Regions from separate parts of the Chengkuizengella sediminis genome, predicted to be linked through region 1. Evidence: a T-box and tRNA genes for the amino acid it is inferred to sense, from the RefSeq annotation. Region 1 holds a T-box; the other holds one or more tRNA genes.
The links. The T-box of region 1 lies ahead of trpS (tryptophan--tRNA ligase). A T-box ahead of a tRNA ligase gene usually reads a tRNA of that ligase, here a tRNA-Trp.
Positions count from the first base shown of each region.

Region 2: it encodes a tRNA-Trp, which carries the amino acid that the T-box ahead of trpS (tryptophan--tRNA ligase) is inferred to sense. The anticodon was not compared.

Region 1 is NZ_SIJC01000013.1:15,727-24,501, reverse strand. Features, by position in the region: gene gerQ (spore coat protein GerQ) at 1-422, shown strand, start outside; gene EPK97_RS18610 (metal-dependent hydrolase) at 618-1,607, shown strand; gene EPK97_RS18605 (alpha/beta-type small acid-soluble spore protein) at 1,689-1,907, opposite strand; gene EPK97_RS18600 (DUF5325 family protein) at 2,025-2,204, shown strand; gene trpS (tryptophan--tRNA ligase) at 2,211-3,197, opposite strand; T-box leader at 3,350-3,580, opposite strand; gene EPK97_RS18590 (hypothetical protein) at 3,638-4,117, opposite strand; gene EPK97_RS18585 (O-methyltransferase) at 4,245-4,625, opposite strand; gene EPK97_RS18580 (methyl-accepting chemotaxis protein) at 5,023-6,282, shown strand; gene EPK97_RS18575 (SDR family oxidoreductase) at 6,364-7,461, opposite strand; gene EPK97_RS18570 (YycC family protein) at 7,669-7,821, shown strand; gene EPK97_RS18565 (globin domain-containing protein) at 7,892-8,263, opposite strand; gene ylbJ (sporulation integral membrane protein YlbJ) at 8,475-8,775, shown strand, end outside.
Region 2 is NZ_SIJC01000020.1:287-9,061, forward strand. Features, by position in the region: tRNA gene EPK97_RS20865 (tRNA-Asn) at 66-141, shown strand; tRNA gene EPK97_RS20870 (tRNA-Ser) at 143-234, shown strand; tRNA gene EPK97_RS20875 (tRNA-Glu) at 255-329, shown strand; tRNA gene EPK97_RS20880 (tRNA-Val) at 491-566, shown strand; tRNA gene EPK97_RS20885 (tRNA-Met) at 576-652, shown strand; tRNA gene EPK97_RS20890 (tRNA-Asp) at 664-740, shown strand; tRNA gene EPK97_RS20895 (tRNA-Phe) at 869-944, shown strand; tRNA gene EPK97_RS20900 (tRNA-Thr) at 960-1,035, shown strand; tRNA gene EPK97_RS20905 (tRNA-Tyr) at 1,040-1,124, shown strand; tRNA gene EPK97_RS20910 (tRNA-Trp) at 1,130-1,203, shown strand; tRNA gene EPK97_RS20915 (tRNA-His) at 1,235-1,310, shown strand; tRNA gene EPK97_RS20920 (tRNA-Gln) at 1,312-1,386, shown strand; tRNA gene EPK97_RS20925 (tRNA-Gly) at 1,391-1,465, shown strand; tRNA gene EPK97_RS20930 (tRNA-Cys) at 1,475-1,548, shown strand; tRNA gene EPK97_RS20935 (tRNA-Leu) at 1,575-1,663, shown strand; tRNA gene EPK97_RS20940 (tRNA-Arg) at 1,674-1,750, shown strand; tRNA gene EPK97_RS20945 (tRNA-Leu) at 2,049-2,135, shown strand; gene EPK97_RS20950 (amidohydrolase) at 2,566-3,870, shown strand; gene EPK97_RS20955 (molybdopterin cofactor-binding domain-containing protein) at 4,129-6,456, shown strand; gene deoD (purine-nucleoside phosphorylase) at 6,527-7,231, opposite strand; gene EPK97_RS20965 (nucleotidyltransferase domain-containing protein) at 7,475-8,200, shown strand; gene EPK97_RS20970 (metal-sensitive transcriptional regulator) at 8,461-8,775, shown strand, end outside.

The sequences.
Region 1 (8,775 bases):
CAATGGCGATGCCTGCCGCTAATCCAATGGCGATGCCTGCACAGTACGCTAATATGATGCATGGATCTATGCCTGCATCTATGCCTGCATCTATGTCAGGACCATATGCTCCAAGCGGCTCAGTTCTCGCAAGTTCTGCACCAGCTATGTCGGAGTTCACACCACCAGGTCAATTACCAATGGAAGTTTCTTATATTGAAAATATTTTACGGTTAAATTTAGGAAAAGAAGCAATGATTTATATGACATATGAAAATAACTCTGAGTGGAATGCGAAAGTGTTTAAAGGAGTGCTTGAAGCAGCTGGTAGAGATCACATTGTGATTAGCGATCGTGACACAGGAAAAAGATACTTACTGCTTATGGTGAATTTAGATTATATTACTTTCGATGAAGAATTAAATTATATTCCAACTTATTGAGCACAAGGTTAATAAAAAAACATATACTGTAAGAACATAAAAGACCCATTTATCATATTGATAAATGGGTCTTTTCACTCTAAATAAATTAAATATCTTGGGTACATGATTATTAGTAACGGAACAGGATAAAGATAAAGAGTAAAGATAAAGAATAAAGATGAAGATATTTTGCTTATACAGGAGGGAGCCATATTGGATTCTGGTACTCATTTTGTAGTAGGTTTAGGATTAGCTGGTTTAGCAACGATTGATCCTGCTGTTTCAAATGATCCTAATTTATTTATAGCTGTATTAGTTGGAACTGTATTAGGTTCACAAGCCCCAGATGCTGATGGGTTATATAGATTCAAAAGTAATGGTGCTTATATAAAAAATCACAGAGGGTTGTCTCATTCATTACCTGCTCTCTTCATTTGGACTTTTTTGATCACGGGGCTTATTTTTCTCATTTTTCAGCCCACTCCCATTCTTCATGTATTGTTATGGGTTTTCATAGCGGTATGTGTACATGTTTTTTCAGATTTATTTAATACTTATGGGACACAAGCATTAAGACCTATCTCGGATAAATGGATTTCTTGGAATATTATCCATATTTTTGATCCCATTATATTTTTCTCTCATGTCATTGCCCTAATCCTTTGGGTATTCCATATCGGTGAATCTACATTTTTATTTCCAATATTATATGGCTTTTTAATTGTATATTATATTTGGCGAACCGCAGTACATTATTTTTTGCAAAAAAACCTTTATAAAAAAGACAAACACTATCAAAAAGATGAATCTTACATGCTCATTCCAACTATTCATCTATCTGAATGGAACATCGTTAAAAAAAACAAAAATAATGTTCACATTCTAGGCGAGTTAAAAAGTAATGGAAATATACAATGGATAGATAAAGTACAATGTGAAACACATCCCGCCATTGAAATTTCAAAAAAGAATTCTGATATCGCTTCTTTTTTGTATTTCAGTTCTCAGTACGCATGTTCAGACATTATACAACACGCTTGGGGATTTGAAGTTCGATGGTTTGATGTACGTTATCGACATCGAAAACAATATCCATTTGTGGGTGTTTTACTAATGAAAAAAGATTATACCCCAATTAGGTCATATGTAGGATGGTTAAATGAAGATAAGTTAAACAAACGTCTTGGATTGCATGAAATGTGAATATACCCAAAATACAAAGTGTAAAACATAAAAAGCCCAAGGGATTTAATCCCTTGAGCTTTTGTTACTTTTATTTTACTATTAAGGTTGTCTACCTGCTAATGTTTGCTCGGCAATTTGTACTAAGTGACGTGTCATGTATCCACCAATTGTACCTGTATCACGAGTAGCCATGTTACCATAGTAACCGTCTTGAGGAATCTGAATACCTAACTCCTGTGCTACTTCAAATTTTAATTGATTTAATGCTGCAGTAGATTGAGGTACTACTAGTTGATTACTGCTACGAGATCTTGACATTGATGAGCACTCCTTTCAAATCTATGTTGTTTTTACAAGCTGCTTGTATCACTATTATGTTAACATTTGAAAAAAACTATTCATATTATTTTCATATCATGAAAGGTGAGTCATATTATGAGTAAAAAAACCGCCCTACTTTTTTCTATTATTGGTGTACTGTTCTTGGTTTTAACAGGTGTCGCATTAAGTTATCAACAATCTCTATTGGCATTACTTTTTTTATTTTTATCATTTTTAACCGTCGGAATGGGTTTTAAGGTAAAAGCAAAAATTAGAAAAAAGAATAATCATTGATAGTCATTAATTTGGTAAAACAAAACCCATTTTTTTCTTTATTTCCCTTAAAGTTTCGTTAGCTACATCAGTAGCCTGTTCGGCACCTTGTTTTAAATACTTACTTAATTCACCTGAGGAGCGAATCTCTTTATAACGTTGTTGGATAGGCTCAAAAGTAGCTACAACATGTTCTGCTAAATCCTTTTTAAATGGACCATATCCTTTTCCTTCGTATTCCTTTTCGATTTCTTTTATACTTAAGTTAGAGCAATAGGAGTAAACCGTCATTAAATTACTAATTTCAGGTTTATTTACTGGATCAAATAAAACATCTCTCCCAGAATCCGTTGTTGCCCTTTTGATTTTTTTACGTAACACATCGGGTTCATCTAACATCGCAATATAACTATTTGAATTAGGATTACTTTTACTCATTTTAATTGAGCCATCATCTAAAGACATGATTCTCGCACCAACTTCAGGAATATATGGTTCTGGAATCTTCAAGTACTCACCAAAACGTTGATTAAAACGATTTGCTAAATCTCTTGTTAGTTCAAGATGTTGCTTTTGATCATCTCCTACAGGTACGAGATCAGCATTATAAAGTAATATATCAGCAGCCATCAGACCAGGATATGTGAACAAACCTACTCCTATTGAATCTTGCTTTCCAGCCTTATCTTTAAATTGAGTCATTCTTTCAAATTCCCCCATATAAGATAATGTTGTCATGATCCAACCTAATTCAGCATGTGCAGGAACATGAGACTGAACGAATACACTAGACTTATCAGGATCTACACCTGAAGCAAAATATAATGCAGCTACAGCTTCAGTTTGTTCTTTTAAATCTTCTGGTTTTTGAGGCACAGTAATCGCGTGTAAGTCTACAATAGAAAAAAAACATTCATGTGTATTCTGTAACTTAACATAATTTTGTAAAGCACCAATATAATTTCCGATTGTTAATTTCCCACTTGACTGTATACCAGATAATACTCGTTTCATTTTTTAACCTCCTAATATTTATAATTCTGAACATAAAACTACCCACAAAAGTGAGGCTCATTTTCCCAGTTCATGGATAATTACCACAAGGATGTGGTAGTTTATTTGATGAAAAGTTACACATTTCTTTACGTCAAAAAAAGCCTTTCGTCGAAAGGGACGAAAGACCGTGGTGCCACCCTAATTTATTTCTTTAAACTAAAAAATTCTAAAGAAAACTTAATTTCCGATAACGGGGAATTCCGTGCAGTCTACTAAAAAAAAATTTGTTCAACATTAAGCTCAAGGACCCATTTCAGAAAACATGTTGTACCGACTCTCAGCATATATCGGCTCTCTGATAAACAACGATGTATTCTTACTCTTCCTCTCATCGCATCGTATGATTTAATTTCATTATTATACACAACATTTCTTAAATGTCAATTATCAAAGGTCAATTATTTTTTCAAACGTTTCATCAAATCCTCTATCACTGGTATGGTGTCTTTAAAATAAGGAGAATACGCTAGGTCCTTAATAAATGCTAAAAACTGATCTCCAATTTTATAAACAATCTTTTGATATTCTAGTAAATCAACAAAATATTCGTCCATTTCCTTATGTATATCACCTTCAGATTCTTCCACTTCAATGAGTTGAATACTCTTGTCATCCCTGTGTCTCACTACAAATGAAAATCCTCTGCAATCAGGATCACCACATCCGCATACAAAAAAAGGAGTTTTCTCCCACTCCGTTGCTGAAGCAAATCGGTCTGGAAAGGTATCCTCCAATGTACTTAAAAGCAATGCAGGTAAACCCACATCTATACATAACGGCTCATCAATAATAATATCATCGTTTATTTCTAAAAATACATCAGCTTGAACAATTTGCAGCTCTTTATTCAAAGACAAATGATCATAAGTTAGCTTCATTTTTTTATACACCCTTTCAAGTAAGCCACGTATCAACAATAGTATACCAATCACTGAGAAATGGAAATAACCGTTTGTACCCCATTATGAATACAGAACGGTTATTTTACATCATATTCGTTAACTTTTATAATATCTTTTGCTGAGGTTTGTTCATCAAATTCGCCATGTTGTAGTTAGATTCGAATTGAAAACTCGTTGCTAAGTTTTTGTTTTTCAAAGCAAATTCAAAGGAAATCTGCCCATGAGTCCAATGATTTTTATACTTCAAGGATTGAATTGCCATCTTTTTAAAGGAAAATATTTGCTGAGTCGTTAAACCATGAATGTTTCCAAGAGATCCTCGATCATTTCCTTCTATTGGGTCATGAATAACGCCAAATTTACCAACAGTATTATTTCGAATCTGTAAAAATACAACTCCCGAGGTTAAATTTCCTAACTCAACTTGAATTTCATCAAATACCAAATCAAGCTGCCTCGCTAGTGACAACTGCTCAATATACATAAGTTATTCTCCTTTTTCATTATTTTATTGGCATTGTTAAATAAACACTGTTAAGAGTGTTCTTAAAAAAACACTGTGCTTTCTTTTAGGAATTAAAACTAAGACTATTCAAGTGGTGATCTAGATAAGACGGAAGAAAAAAATACAGAAGTTTCATAATCAGGGGAAATGAGACTAGGATATGATTCACCAATAAATTAAAATATAAATTCTAAACTTGAAAATTACATATTTATACATATAATAATATATTAATATAAAAATGTAAATATTATTCTATTAACTCTTTCAGATTCGTCACATTTTTTCAAATTCTGACAACTTCATAGACTTTTTTCAAAATAGAATGATATAATAATATCAGAAAATTTTAACAACTACCTAAGGAGTCGATGATATGAGCTGGTTTTATGAGCTATCTGTTAAAAATAAACTATTAATCGGAGTATACTCCATTTTAGCTATATTTTCATTCGTTTCAATCTTTTTTTCTGAGAACAAATTGTTCGTTTCCTTCATTATTGTGTTTTTATTAGCTGTAATTTACCCTATACTTTTAAAATTAGAGAAAGTGATTAATGAATCTATAGACAATGTTTCCAAAGCAGCTACAAAAATAGCTCAAGGTGACCTACAACAAAAAATATATATTTCATCAGATGATGCAATTGGTGAACTTGCTAACGCATTTAACAAGATGTCAGAAAGAATGAATAATACATTACATGACACGCTTAATATTTCCAAGTTAGTATCAGACTCAAGTAGAAATATATATTTAAAAAACAAAGCACTAAGTGATGTACTAGATCAAGTAAACTTATCTACTAACGAATTAGCTACTGGAGCGAATGAAATTTCTGAGGACGTGTCCAACATTTCAACATCTATCCAAAATATAGAAAGTAAAGTAAGCGCATATACTGTATCAACAAATGAAATGAATAAACATTCCCAAAACACGATACAATTAGTAGACAAAGGACGAAATGCAGTAGAAAGTCAAAGCGCTGGTATGAAAGATACTGTAGAAGCAACAAACCATGTAGCGTCTACTATAAACGAACTAGCTAAACAAGCAGATGGCATATCTAAGATAACGAAAACGATCTCAGAAATTGCAGAACAAACAAACCTCCTATCTTTAAATGCATCTATTGAGGCAGCAAGAGCAGGCGAACATGGTAAAGGTTTTGCTGTAGTTGCACAAGAAGTAAGAAATTTAGCTGAGGAATCAACTGAGTCAACTAAGGAAGTTTTTAATCTTGTTAAAAATATAGACTACGGCATTAAGCAAGCGATAGAGAATATAGAAAAAAATGAAGAGACTGTTAAAAATCAAACGTTAATGATTCAAGAAACGGAAAAGGTTTTTAGTGAAATTGTACATAGCATACAGTTTATTACTGATCGAATTTATGAATTTTCAAAAGAAAGTGAACTTATGCTTCTTAGCGCTAAAAAAATATCTGAATCCATGGAAAATATATCTGCAATTACACAACAATCTGCTGCAGGTACAGAACAGGTCTCAGCATCAATGAACGAACAAATATCATCCGTTCAAGAAATGGTTGGTGTATCAGAGCAAATGACTCATAAAGCATCACAACTCCAACAATCCATTGAATTTTTCAAATTAAGAACAAATACATAAAGAAAACTTACTGGCAAACCTCAAAGGGAGAGACAAAAAAAATCACCTGAAATATCAGGTGATTTTTTAAACTAAAATTAATTATCGAATAACTAATTGTTTCTTTTGATCATGTTTATGTGTTTTATAATAAGTGACCATCGGTTCTAATATTTCCATGAAATCAGGACAACTAATTCCTGAACCTTTCAAATCCTCCACAGCATTTTGACAATCAAACCTTGCTTCATACTTGAAATAATCCAATGCTTCTTTTTCAACACCCAAAAACTTTCGAATAAACTTGATTTTTAAAAAGAAATCTGTAGTCATGATTGGAATTCTTCCAATAGGTTTTTTTTGTAACAATTCTTTCATCATAGCAGAATATACTTCTTTAACTTTATATGGAGAAGGATCTGTTAAATGATAAGTTTTTCCTTCTCCAATATCAGCATGACCTAAATAACAAGAGGCAGCTATTATATAGTCTACTGGTACAAGGTTGATCTCTACTTCCCCTCGTCCGATGTATGGGAGAATCGGAAGGAATCGAAGGCGATCCATAAAGTTTAATATAAAATAAGGTCCATCAAATTTAATGGTTTCACCCGAAAAGGAATGACCCTTCACAATACCAGGACGTATTATCGTAGTAGGTACATCGTTTACTATTTTTTTGACTAGTGTTTCTGCTTCATATTTTGTCTCTTCATAGTAGTTTTGAAAAGTTTGGTTTTTCTCCAGATCAGACTCTAATATTTTACCCTTACGATCCCCAGCTACGTATGCAGTACTAAAGTATATGTATCGTTTTAAATTTTCTAACTGTTTAACAAATTGGTTTACATTATCCGTACCTTTTACATTCACAAGATAAGCGATATCTTTAGGAACAGCTAAATCATAAATTGCAGCCAGGTGAAATACATGTGTTACTTCCCTTTGAAGGACTTGAAGACGATCATCTGATATACTAAGATTATTTTTTGTAATATCTCCTTCTAATATCGTAAAACGATCCTTTTCAAAACCTCCATCATTCATTAATCTAGCAGCTTCTATCTCGGCTTCTCTATACATAGTTGGTAAAACCAGCACATAAATATGATCTACGTCCTCTTGGTCCTTTAGAAGCTGTTGGATAATTTGACTAGCAATAAAACCTGGAAATCCAGTAAAAAAATACTTGTTACCCATCAGATCACCCCTTATATAATTTAACCATTCTCACTTATGGAAAACCAAGCCATATATAATTGTCAAAAAAGTCAGAATGTTTTCTAATACCATTTTATCATGCCTTTTTGATCTTTCAAGATCATTTAAAAATGTTATAATATATACACCTACAAAAGTGAAGAAAATAGGTGAACATATAGATTCATATTAAAGGAGAGATTAAGAGTGAGACCATTACAAATATCACCAGAAACTGCTCAGGCATTAGCCAAAAAATTAAATGTACCTATAGAGCACTTAATGCATATGCCTCAACATATATTAATGCAAAAATTAGCCGAATTAGCTAAACAGGATAAGGATGAATCAAACGAATAAAACTCTCCCATTGGCTAGCCTCTCAATGGCACAATATAGAAGAGTAACATAAAAATTAAAAATAGGTTTCTTAACTATTAATAAAATGATAAGCGGGACCAGATAATCGCTCTAACAATATCGTTTGTAGCTGCTGATCTAGTTCTATCTTAGAAAGTGCTTTTTTCATACAACTTAACCATGCATCTGCACGCTCTCTTGTAATTTCAAATGGTAAATGTCGAGCTCTCATCATGGGATGGCCGTATTGCTCTGAATATAGAGGGGGTCCTCCAAAAAATTGTGTTAGAAATAAAAACTGCTTTTCCATGACAGGCATAATATCTTCGGGAAATAATTCACCGATGACGGGATTTTCTTGTACAATTGGATAAAAAGTATCTACGATTTTTCGAACTGTTGATTCTCCACCAATGATTTCATATATTGATTTTTCTTCCATAAAATAACCCTCCAATACTCTAGGTTGTTCTGCCTTAATATGTAACAGACGAACGAACTTTATTTATTTATTATATCATAATCCAACCTCTCTCCCAGTTCTCGGAATGAATCTGTTTATATTTTCATACTATGATATAGAAGACAAGCTTGCTAAAAACAGGACTTTTTGAACAGGATCCTTAAGGGCAAATTCATTAGGAGGCCTCTTTATGCTCCCTATAAAAAGATACATAGTATACATCATTCCGTTAATTAGTTTAACCTTCATATTACTCATTATAGTTTATCCAACGATCAGTTTTAACGCTGCTATAAGAGGGATCACTATTTGGTGGGATGTATTGTTTCCAGCACTGTTTCCTTTTCTAGTTGTTTCAGAAATACTGTTAGGTATCGGTATTGTACATTTTTTCGGCACTCTTTTAGATCCAATTATGCGTCCATTATTTCGAGTACCAGGAATAGGCGGTTTTGTCATGACAATGGGATTTGCATCGGGTTACCCTGTTG
Region 2 (8,775 bases), on a different contig from region 1:
GTTAATTTACTCTTTGTTTCGCATCTAGTTTTCAGGGAACACCCTGAAGCGATTTTCTCTAATATTCCCTGATAGCTCAGTTGGTAGAGCACTCGGCTGTTAACCGAGTTGTCACAGGTTCGAGTCCTGTTCGGGGAGCCACGGAGAGGTGTCCGAGCTGGCCGAAGGAGCACGATTGGAAATCGTGTAGGCGTCACAAGCGTCTCGAGGGTTCGAATCCCTCTCTCTCCGCCACTCAGGTTAATATATATTGTGGCCCGTTGGTCAAGCGGTTAAGACACCGCCCTTTCACGGCGGTAACACGGGTTCGAATCCCGTACGGGTCACCACTAAAAGAAATAGCATCAAGGGATAATGAATCCCAAGGGTTCGTCGGAGCATGATCTTCGTAAGAGGTTGCATCGCAGTCTCGTAATAGAATGGAGAGCATCCCGTACGGGTCACCAATTAAAAATTAACATCAGGGATGAGAATCCTACAAAGTACATATGGACGCTTAGCTCAGCTGGGAGAGCATCTGCCTTACAAGCAGAGGGTCGGCGGTTCGATCCCGTCAGCGTCCACCATAATATTATCGCGGGGTGGAGCAGTCTGGTAGCTCGTCGGGCTCATAACCCGAAGGTCGTAGGTTCAAATCCTGCCCCCGCAACCAAATCATAATGTGGAGCTGTGGTGTAGAGGCCTAACATGCCTGCCTGTCACGCAGGAGATCGCGGGTTCGAATCCCGTCAGCTCCGCCATTTAAAACATAACAAGGGATGATGAACCCATTGGGTTCGTTGGAGCATAAACTTCAGAAGGATTGCATCGCATTCTCGCACGAAGTAAGAGTATCCCGTCAGCTCGCCATTACAATCATAATAAGTAAGGCTCGATAGCTCAGTCGGTAGAGCAGAGGACTGAAAATCCTCGTGTCGGCAGTTCGATTCTGTCTCGAGCCACCATTTTTAGAAACATTCGCCGTTGTAGCTCAACTGGTAGAGCAACTGACTTGTAATCAGTAGGTTGGGGGTTCAAGTCCTCTCGACGGCACCATTTTGGAGGATTAGCGAAGTGGCCAAACGCAGCAGACTGTAAATCTGTTCCCATCGGGTTCGGTGGTTCGAATCCATCATCCTCCACCATTTATAGGGGCATAGTTTAAAGGTAGAACAGCGGTCTCCAAAACCGTTAGTGTGGGTTCAATTCCTGCTGCCCCTGCCAGAGAAAAAAAGTAAGATAGTAAATTTTTACGGCGGTCGTGGCGAAGTGGTTAACGCACCGGTTTGTGGATCCGGCATTCGAGGGTTCAATTCCCTTCGGCCGCCCCATTGGGGATTAGCCAAGCGGTAAGGCAACGGACTTTGACTCCGTCATGCACAGGTTCGAATCCTGTATCCCCAGCCATTACGCGGACGTGGCTCAGTGGTAGAGCATCGCCTTGCCAAGGCGAGGGTCGCGAGTTCGAATCTCGTCGTCCGCTCCATGATAATTTGGCGCCATAGCCAAGTGGTAAGGCAGAGCTCTGCAAAAGCTTTATCCCCAGTTCAAATCTGGGTGGCGCCTCCACAAATTTAATAGAATGTGTATAATGTGCCGGGGTGGCGGAATTGGCAGACGCACAGGACTTAAAATCCTGCGGTAGGTGACTACCGTACCGGTTCGATTCCGGTCCTCGGCACCATTTTTATTATACGCCCTTAGCTCAGCTGGATAGAGCGTTTGACTACGAATCAAAAGGTCGGGAGTTCGAATCTCTCAGGGCGTGCCATTTGAAACATCATAGAAATACTAAACGCTAGAGATAATTCGAACATTAGAGTTCGTCGGAGCATAAGCTTCGAAAGCAAAAGCATCGCAGTCAGGTACTGCATCTCTCAGGGCGTGCCATTTGAAACATCATAGAAATACTAAACGCTAGAGATAATTCGAACGTTAGAGTTCGTCGGAGCATAAGCTTCGAAAGCAAAAGCATCGCAGTCAGGTACTGCATCTCTCAGGGCGTGCCAGTTAATCTTCATTGATAGACAAAATGTAATGAGATAAAAATATAATTTAATAATATACATGCCGGTGTGGCGGAATTGGCAGACGCGACGGACTCAAAATCCGTTTCCAGCAATGGAGTGGGGGTTCGAGTCCCTTCACCGGCACCATACATAAATGATAACATCTATTTTTAAAAAAATAGATGTTTTTTTGTTTGCGATGTATGCTGTCGAGCTGATGATTTGAAAGAAAACCTATCACCTAGCTAATGGGAAAATAATAGGACTTCGATGATACCAGAAAAATTCTACAATAATGAAAGTATGGATGCGAATATTTCGTTATATATATCTATAATAAGTCTTAACTTTTGCTAAAACCCTGCTGTAGTAATTAATAATTATATCTACATACTTTTTTAAGCAATAATACAGGTTAAAAAAAGATAACGATTACCTGTAAGTTTCATATTAGTTTCATTTAGGGATATCACGAAAAATTCAAACCTTAATAGTATGAAGTTATTAAATAAAGATTTTAAACTGAAAATTACCTCATTCTAAAGATATAAATATACTATACGAGGAGAATCTTGAAATGAAATTACTAATAATAAATGGAACCTTTCTTACGATGAATGGAAATGAAACGATAAAAAATGGATATATGGTTATTGAAAATGAATTCATTCAATACATAGGGAAAGATAAGCCTGAAGGTGAAAATAACTATGATCAAATGATTAATGGGGCCGATCGTATCTATATGCCTGGATTAATAAATACACATACTCATGCAGCGATGTCATTGCTTCGTGGTTATGCGGATGATTTAGCTCTCAAAACTTGGTTAGCAAAGATTTGGCCAATCGAAGCTAAATTTACAAAAGAAGATGTCAAGTGGGGAACCCTTTTGTCCATTTTGGAAATGCTCAAAGGCGGTATCACTTGTTTTGTAGATATGTATCATCATATGGATGAAGTAGCACAATCGGTTGAAATTTCAGGAGTGAGAGCTTGTTTAACTAGAGGTTTAATAGGATTTGGAGGTAAAGAGGCACAACAAGCTATATTAAAAGAGGCTAAGACATTTTCAAAATATTGGAATGGAAAAGCAAACGGAAGAATTACGACGATGATGAGTCCTCATTCTTTGTATACTTGTACTCCTGAATTTATAGAACAAATCCTGCAAGTGGCAAAGGAATTAAAGTTGCCCATTCATATGCATATGTCTGAGACGTTAAGTGAAGTTGAAGAAAATGTGAAACAGTACGGTTTAAGGCCTGTAGCCCATTTGCAAAAGTTAGGTGTGTTTGATCATCCATGTTTAGTTGCTCATGCGGTTTATTTAACAGATGAAGAAATTGATATCTTAAAAGAATTTTCAGTTCATGTCTCACACAATCCAGGAAGTAATTTGAAATTAGCTAGTGGTATCGCCAGATTGCCGAAATTATTGAAAGAAGGGGTTCTTGTTTCTTTAGGAACAGATAGTGCCGCCAGTAATAATAATTTAGATATGATTGAGGAAGTTAGATTAGCAGCATTAATTCACAAAGGAAATACAGGAGATCCCACAGCTATTTCTGCAGTAGACGCTTTACGTTTAGGAACGATCGATGGCGCCAAATCAATATGGTTAAATGATGTAGGTATGTTAAAAGTAGGCATGAGAGCGGATTTCATTGCTATAAATACCGATCAAGCTCATGTATTACCCAAATATGATTTTATTTCAAATATTGTATATTCTGCAAGAGCATGTGATGTTGAAGATGTATGGGTAAATGGAAAACAGCTCGTTAAAAATAAAGAAATGCTCATATTGGATGAGGAACAAATTAAATATGAATTTAATGTCCGTTTTGAAAGGTTAACTAAATTTATGAGCGAACTATAAAGTAAAAATTAGTTAAAAATATTTTGCTCATTTTATTATAAATTAATGTCAGGTTATATCAAACTCATTTATGAAATCAAATCGGCCTTTTCCCATACCTAACCTCACATAAATCTGGTTATTATTTTATCCTTTATAAACCTGCGGTTCAAGTTTAATTTCATCTTTTATATTTCTTACCTCCGTTTTCGTCTATGGTATTAATTTTTTCACTTCTAAATACAATATATAAAGTTTTTTTAGAGGAGGAAAAAGGGTGTGGGTACAATTGGAAAAAGTATTATACGTAAAGAAGCTCTTGATAAAGTAAAAGGTAAATCAAAATATACAGGGGATGACCAATCCGCGATGCTTCATGCAAAAATGCTGATCAGTCCATATGCCCATGCAAAAATAAAACATATAGATACTTCTAAAGCACGGAATACTCCCGGTGTAAGAGCTATATTAACAGGAGATCCTCTCCCTCTCACTGGTGAAGAAATCCGTGATCGTCCACCCATTGCCTATGATAAAGTACGTTATTATGGTGAAGTCGTAGCTGTAGTTGTCGCAGACAATCCAATGCTTGCAAAAAATGCCGCAAATCTAATCAGAGTAACATATGAACCATTACCTGTAGTGAACTCTTCAACTCAAGCTTACGAAAAAAATGCCCCCTTAGTTCATGAAAATTTAGATTCATATCAACATCTGAAGGAAGCTTTCCCAGAAAAAGATACAAACATTGCTAATCGTACAAAAATCAGAAAAGGAAATATAACGTTAGGTTGGAATAAAAGCGATGTTGTAGTTGAGGCAAGTTTTTCTTTCTCTCCATCCGATCATGCTGCTATGGAAACAAGATGTGTGATTGCAGAAATCCGTCAAGATGAAACGATTGTCATTACCTCCTCATCTCAAGCTCCTTTTATTATTAAAAAATTAATGCATGATTATTTTGCTGTTGATGTTGGCAAAGTGATTGTAAATACACCATTTGTTGGTGGTGGTTTTGGAGGGAAAGACTCCGTTCAATTAGAATTGATTGCTTATCTTGCTTCAAAAGCTGTGGATGGAAGAAAAGTGAAGATTTTAAATTCTAGAGAAGAAGATTTAATCACATCACCTGTTCATATTGGACTTGATGCAACTATAAAACTTGGGTGTACGAAAGATGGAAAATTACAAGCAGCAGAAATATTATATTTATTTGATGGTGGTGCGTATTCAGATAGTGCAGTTAGTATCAGCCGCGCAGCAGGCGCTAACTGTACGGGACCTTATCAAATAGATAACATTTGGTGTGACTCTTTATGTATGTATACAAATCATCCTTATGCTGCCCCCTTCAGAGGTTATGGGCATTCAGAAGCAATGTTTGTTTTTGAAAGAACGATGGATATACTAGCTAAAAAAAGTAAGATAGATCCTTTGCAATTACGATTACTCAATGCCATTGTGCCTGGAGATACAACACCTACTCAAGTGCTTGTAAATAAAAGTAATATAGGTAATCTACCTGAATGTATTCATCGATTAAAAACGATCATGAATTGGGATGAAGGGCAGATTGTTAAAATTAGTGATACGAAAGTACGTACAAAAGGAATTTGCTGTATGTGGAAAAACTCGGTGATACCCTCCGATGGTGGATCAGGGGTCATTCTAACCTTTAATCCTGACGGAAGCATCAATATTATTTCTGGAGTTGTAGAAATAGGGACAGGAACTAAAACCGTTCTTACGCAAATGTTAGCTGATAAAATGAAGATCGATATCAATCAAATCTATGTGCAAATGGAAGTCAATACACAGTCCACTCCAGAGCATTGGAAAACCGTAGCCAGTAGAGGTGCATTTATGGCTGGTAGAGCTTTACTTAGTGCTGCAGACGATGCCATTCGACAATTAAAGGATTTAACTGCCTGTATACTAAGATGTTCTAAGGAAGATTTAGAGATCGGATTCGGTAGAGTTTTCCTAAGAGATAACCCCAATATTGGTTTAGATATTAAAGACATTGCCTTTGGTTACAAATATCCTAATGGAAATGTAATTGGAGGTCAAATTATTGGTAGGGGAAACTATATTCAAAGACATATATCTTATTTAAACCCGGAAACTGGAGCAGGAAAATTAGGGCCAGAGTGGGGCGTTGCAGCACAAGGTGTAGAGGTTGAATTTGATGCAATGGATTATACCTACAAAATTATTAAGGCCTTTACAGTAATTGATATTGGTAAAGTGTTAAATGAAAAAGCTGCTCTAGGCCAAGTTATGGGGGGAATGAGCATGGGATTAAGTTTTGCTGCAAGAGAAACTTTTGTATTTGATGAACTTGGAAGAGTATCAAATCCACAATTAAGAACATATCGATCACTCCGGTTTGGTGAACATCCAAAATATGCAGTGGAATTTGTTGAAACTCCTTTTCAAGAGGGTCCATATGGTGCACGTGGTGTTGGAGAACACGGTTTAATTGGTATGCCTGCTGCATTGGCAAACAGTTTATCGATTGCAGCTGGGGTAGAACTGAATCAGTTGCCGCTCATTCCTGAGTTGATATGGAAAATGAAAGAGGGTTCAGTGAATGGTTCCTTTTGATTTTGAATACTATAAACCACTTCTATACGAGAGGCAGTCCAATTATTTCACTCTGAACAATAATGATTATTTACTTTTTTATTGCAGTGTCTAATGCTACTTCAATCATATCATTAAAAGTAGTTTCTTTTTCTTCGGGAGTAGTTTCTTCACCAGTTAAAATATGATTACTTACAGTTAAAATAGATAGTGCGTTTACATCAAATTTAGCTGCTAATGTATATAATGCTGTAGTTTCCATTTCAACTCCGAGTATGCCATAGCGAGCTAACCTTTTAAACTGTGCATTATCATTATAAAATTGATCCGTAGTAAATACGCTACCTACTTTTAGATTTAATCCTTTTTCAATACTTGCGTTATAAGCTCTTTTTAATAAATTGAAGGTAGCTGTAGGAGCATAATCAATAGGTCCAAATTCAATACGATTCATTTGAGAATCTGTTGAGGAGGTTATGGCAAGAATGATATCACGTACTTTCACATCTTTCTGAATTGCCCCACATGTTCCAACTCTAATTAGATTTTCCACACCATAACTTTGAATTAATTCATTTACATAAATGGCGATAGAAGGTACTCCCATTCCTGTTCCTTGAACAGAAATACGTTCATTTTTATATATACCTGTAAACCCTAACATGCCACGAACATTGTTATAACAAAAAATATCTTCTAAGAAGGTTTCTGCGATATATTTTGCGCGTAATGGATCACCTGATAACAGAATTGTTTCTGCGATTTCATTTTTTTTTGCTTCTATATGTATGCTCATTTTAACAACCCTTTCTCGTTTAACTTTAATGAATTTACATCGCGATTTTTAACGATTTGATATTAGTCGTACTTTTACATTCTTCTATTTAAAACTATAAAACAAATCTATGCTGAAGCGGCTTGGTTAATTTCAGATCCCAGTTAGAGATTGGCACAGAAGTTATTGCAGATGGAGAACGATGCACTAATCTTATGATTAATACATACAATTTTATATATTATTTTATGGTGGTGTATGTGTATGAATCTAACTCCTATGGAGGCAGCTACAAAATTTGTGGAATTAAATTTTCCAAACTGTAGTGCTGCTTTTTTGGCTGCGAGTGCAAAGAAAGAAAGTATTAAAAAGAATTCGGATTTAGATATTGTTATTTTTGATGATGAAATCACTTTTCATTTCAGAAGGGTATATGATTACGCCCCATGGCCTGCAGAGGTATTTGGGTTTAATGAAAGCAATTTTAAAGAATTTTTGAATAGAAACGATACATCTGCTTTACCAACAATTTATATCATTTGTACAAAGGGATTTGTAGTTAAAGATAATGGAAAAGCTGAGTCCATTAAAAAAATGTGTGAAGAACATCTCGAACAAGGTCCACCGAGCTGGAGCTTTGATGAATTGAATTTTGCGAGATTTGAAATTACTGATCAGTTGGAAGATTTAATTACTTCACAAAATACAATGGAAAATTATTTTATTGTAAATAAATTATTTACTCTATGTGCTACATTTATTTTAAGGGTAAATGATTTGTGGTTGGGAGACGGTAAATGGTTGTATAGAGAATTGTTTGCATACCATAAAGGGGTATCTGAACAATTTATTTCTGCTTTTGAAAGTTATTATAAAACAAGTGATAAACAACAATTAATTGATTTTATTGATTCTATCTTAGAACCCTATGGGGGTAGGTTATTTGCTGGCTTTTATCAAGAAGAAGAGGAAGAGGATATGATTGAATAAATTGTTAATAATTGCTTTATGTAGGTTAAAAATTATATAGTATGTGTAAAGCTCGCTAATTAGCGGGTTTTTCTTTATAACTTAAGAATTTATAAGTTTTTCAAATTCTAAGTTTCAACAAAAGCTACCACTAATGAAGTATTCGACTACTTCTCCGAGAAGCTTCTATAGGAGCTTTTGTTATAAAAATAATTTCAAATTTTTATTGACATATACCCTGTGGGGGTATAATATATAAATGTGAGGAGGATGAAGTGTTTATGGATATGAATCAAAATAATAAAGTTTTAGAATCTTGTCATGCGGAAGAATCTGAACGAAAAAGTCATCATTCTGAAAAAATGAAAAAGGATCTAATTAAACGCTTGAATCGAATCGAGGGTCAGGTAAGAGGTGTCAAAGGTCTAATAGAAAAAGATACCTACTGTGATGATGTTTTAAATCAGATTGCAGCCGCAAAATCTGCACTAGATAGTGTAGGGAAACTTTTATTAGAAGCTCATATGAGGAGCTGTGTAGTGGACCGTATACAAGAAGGTGAAGATGAAGTTATAGATGAGCTTTTAACTACTGTT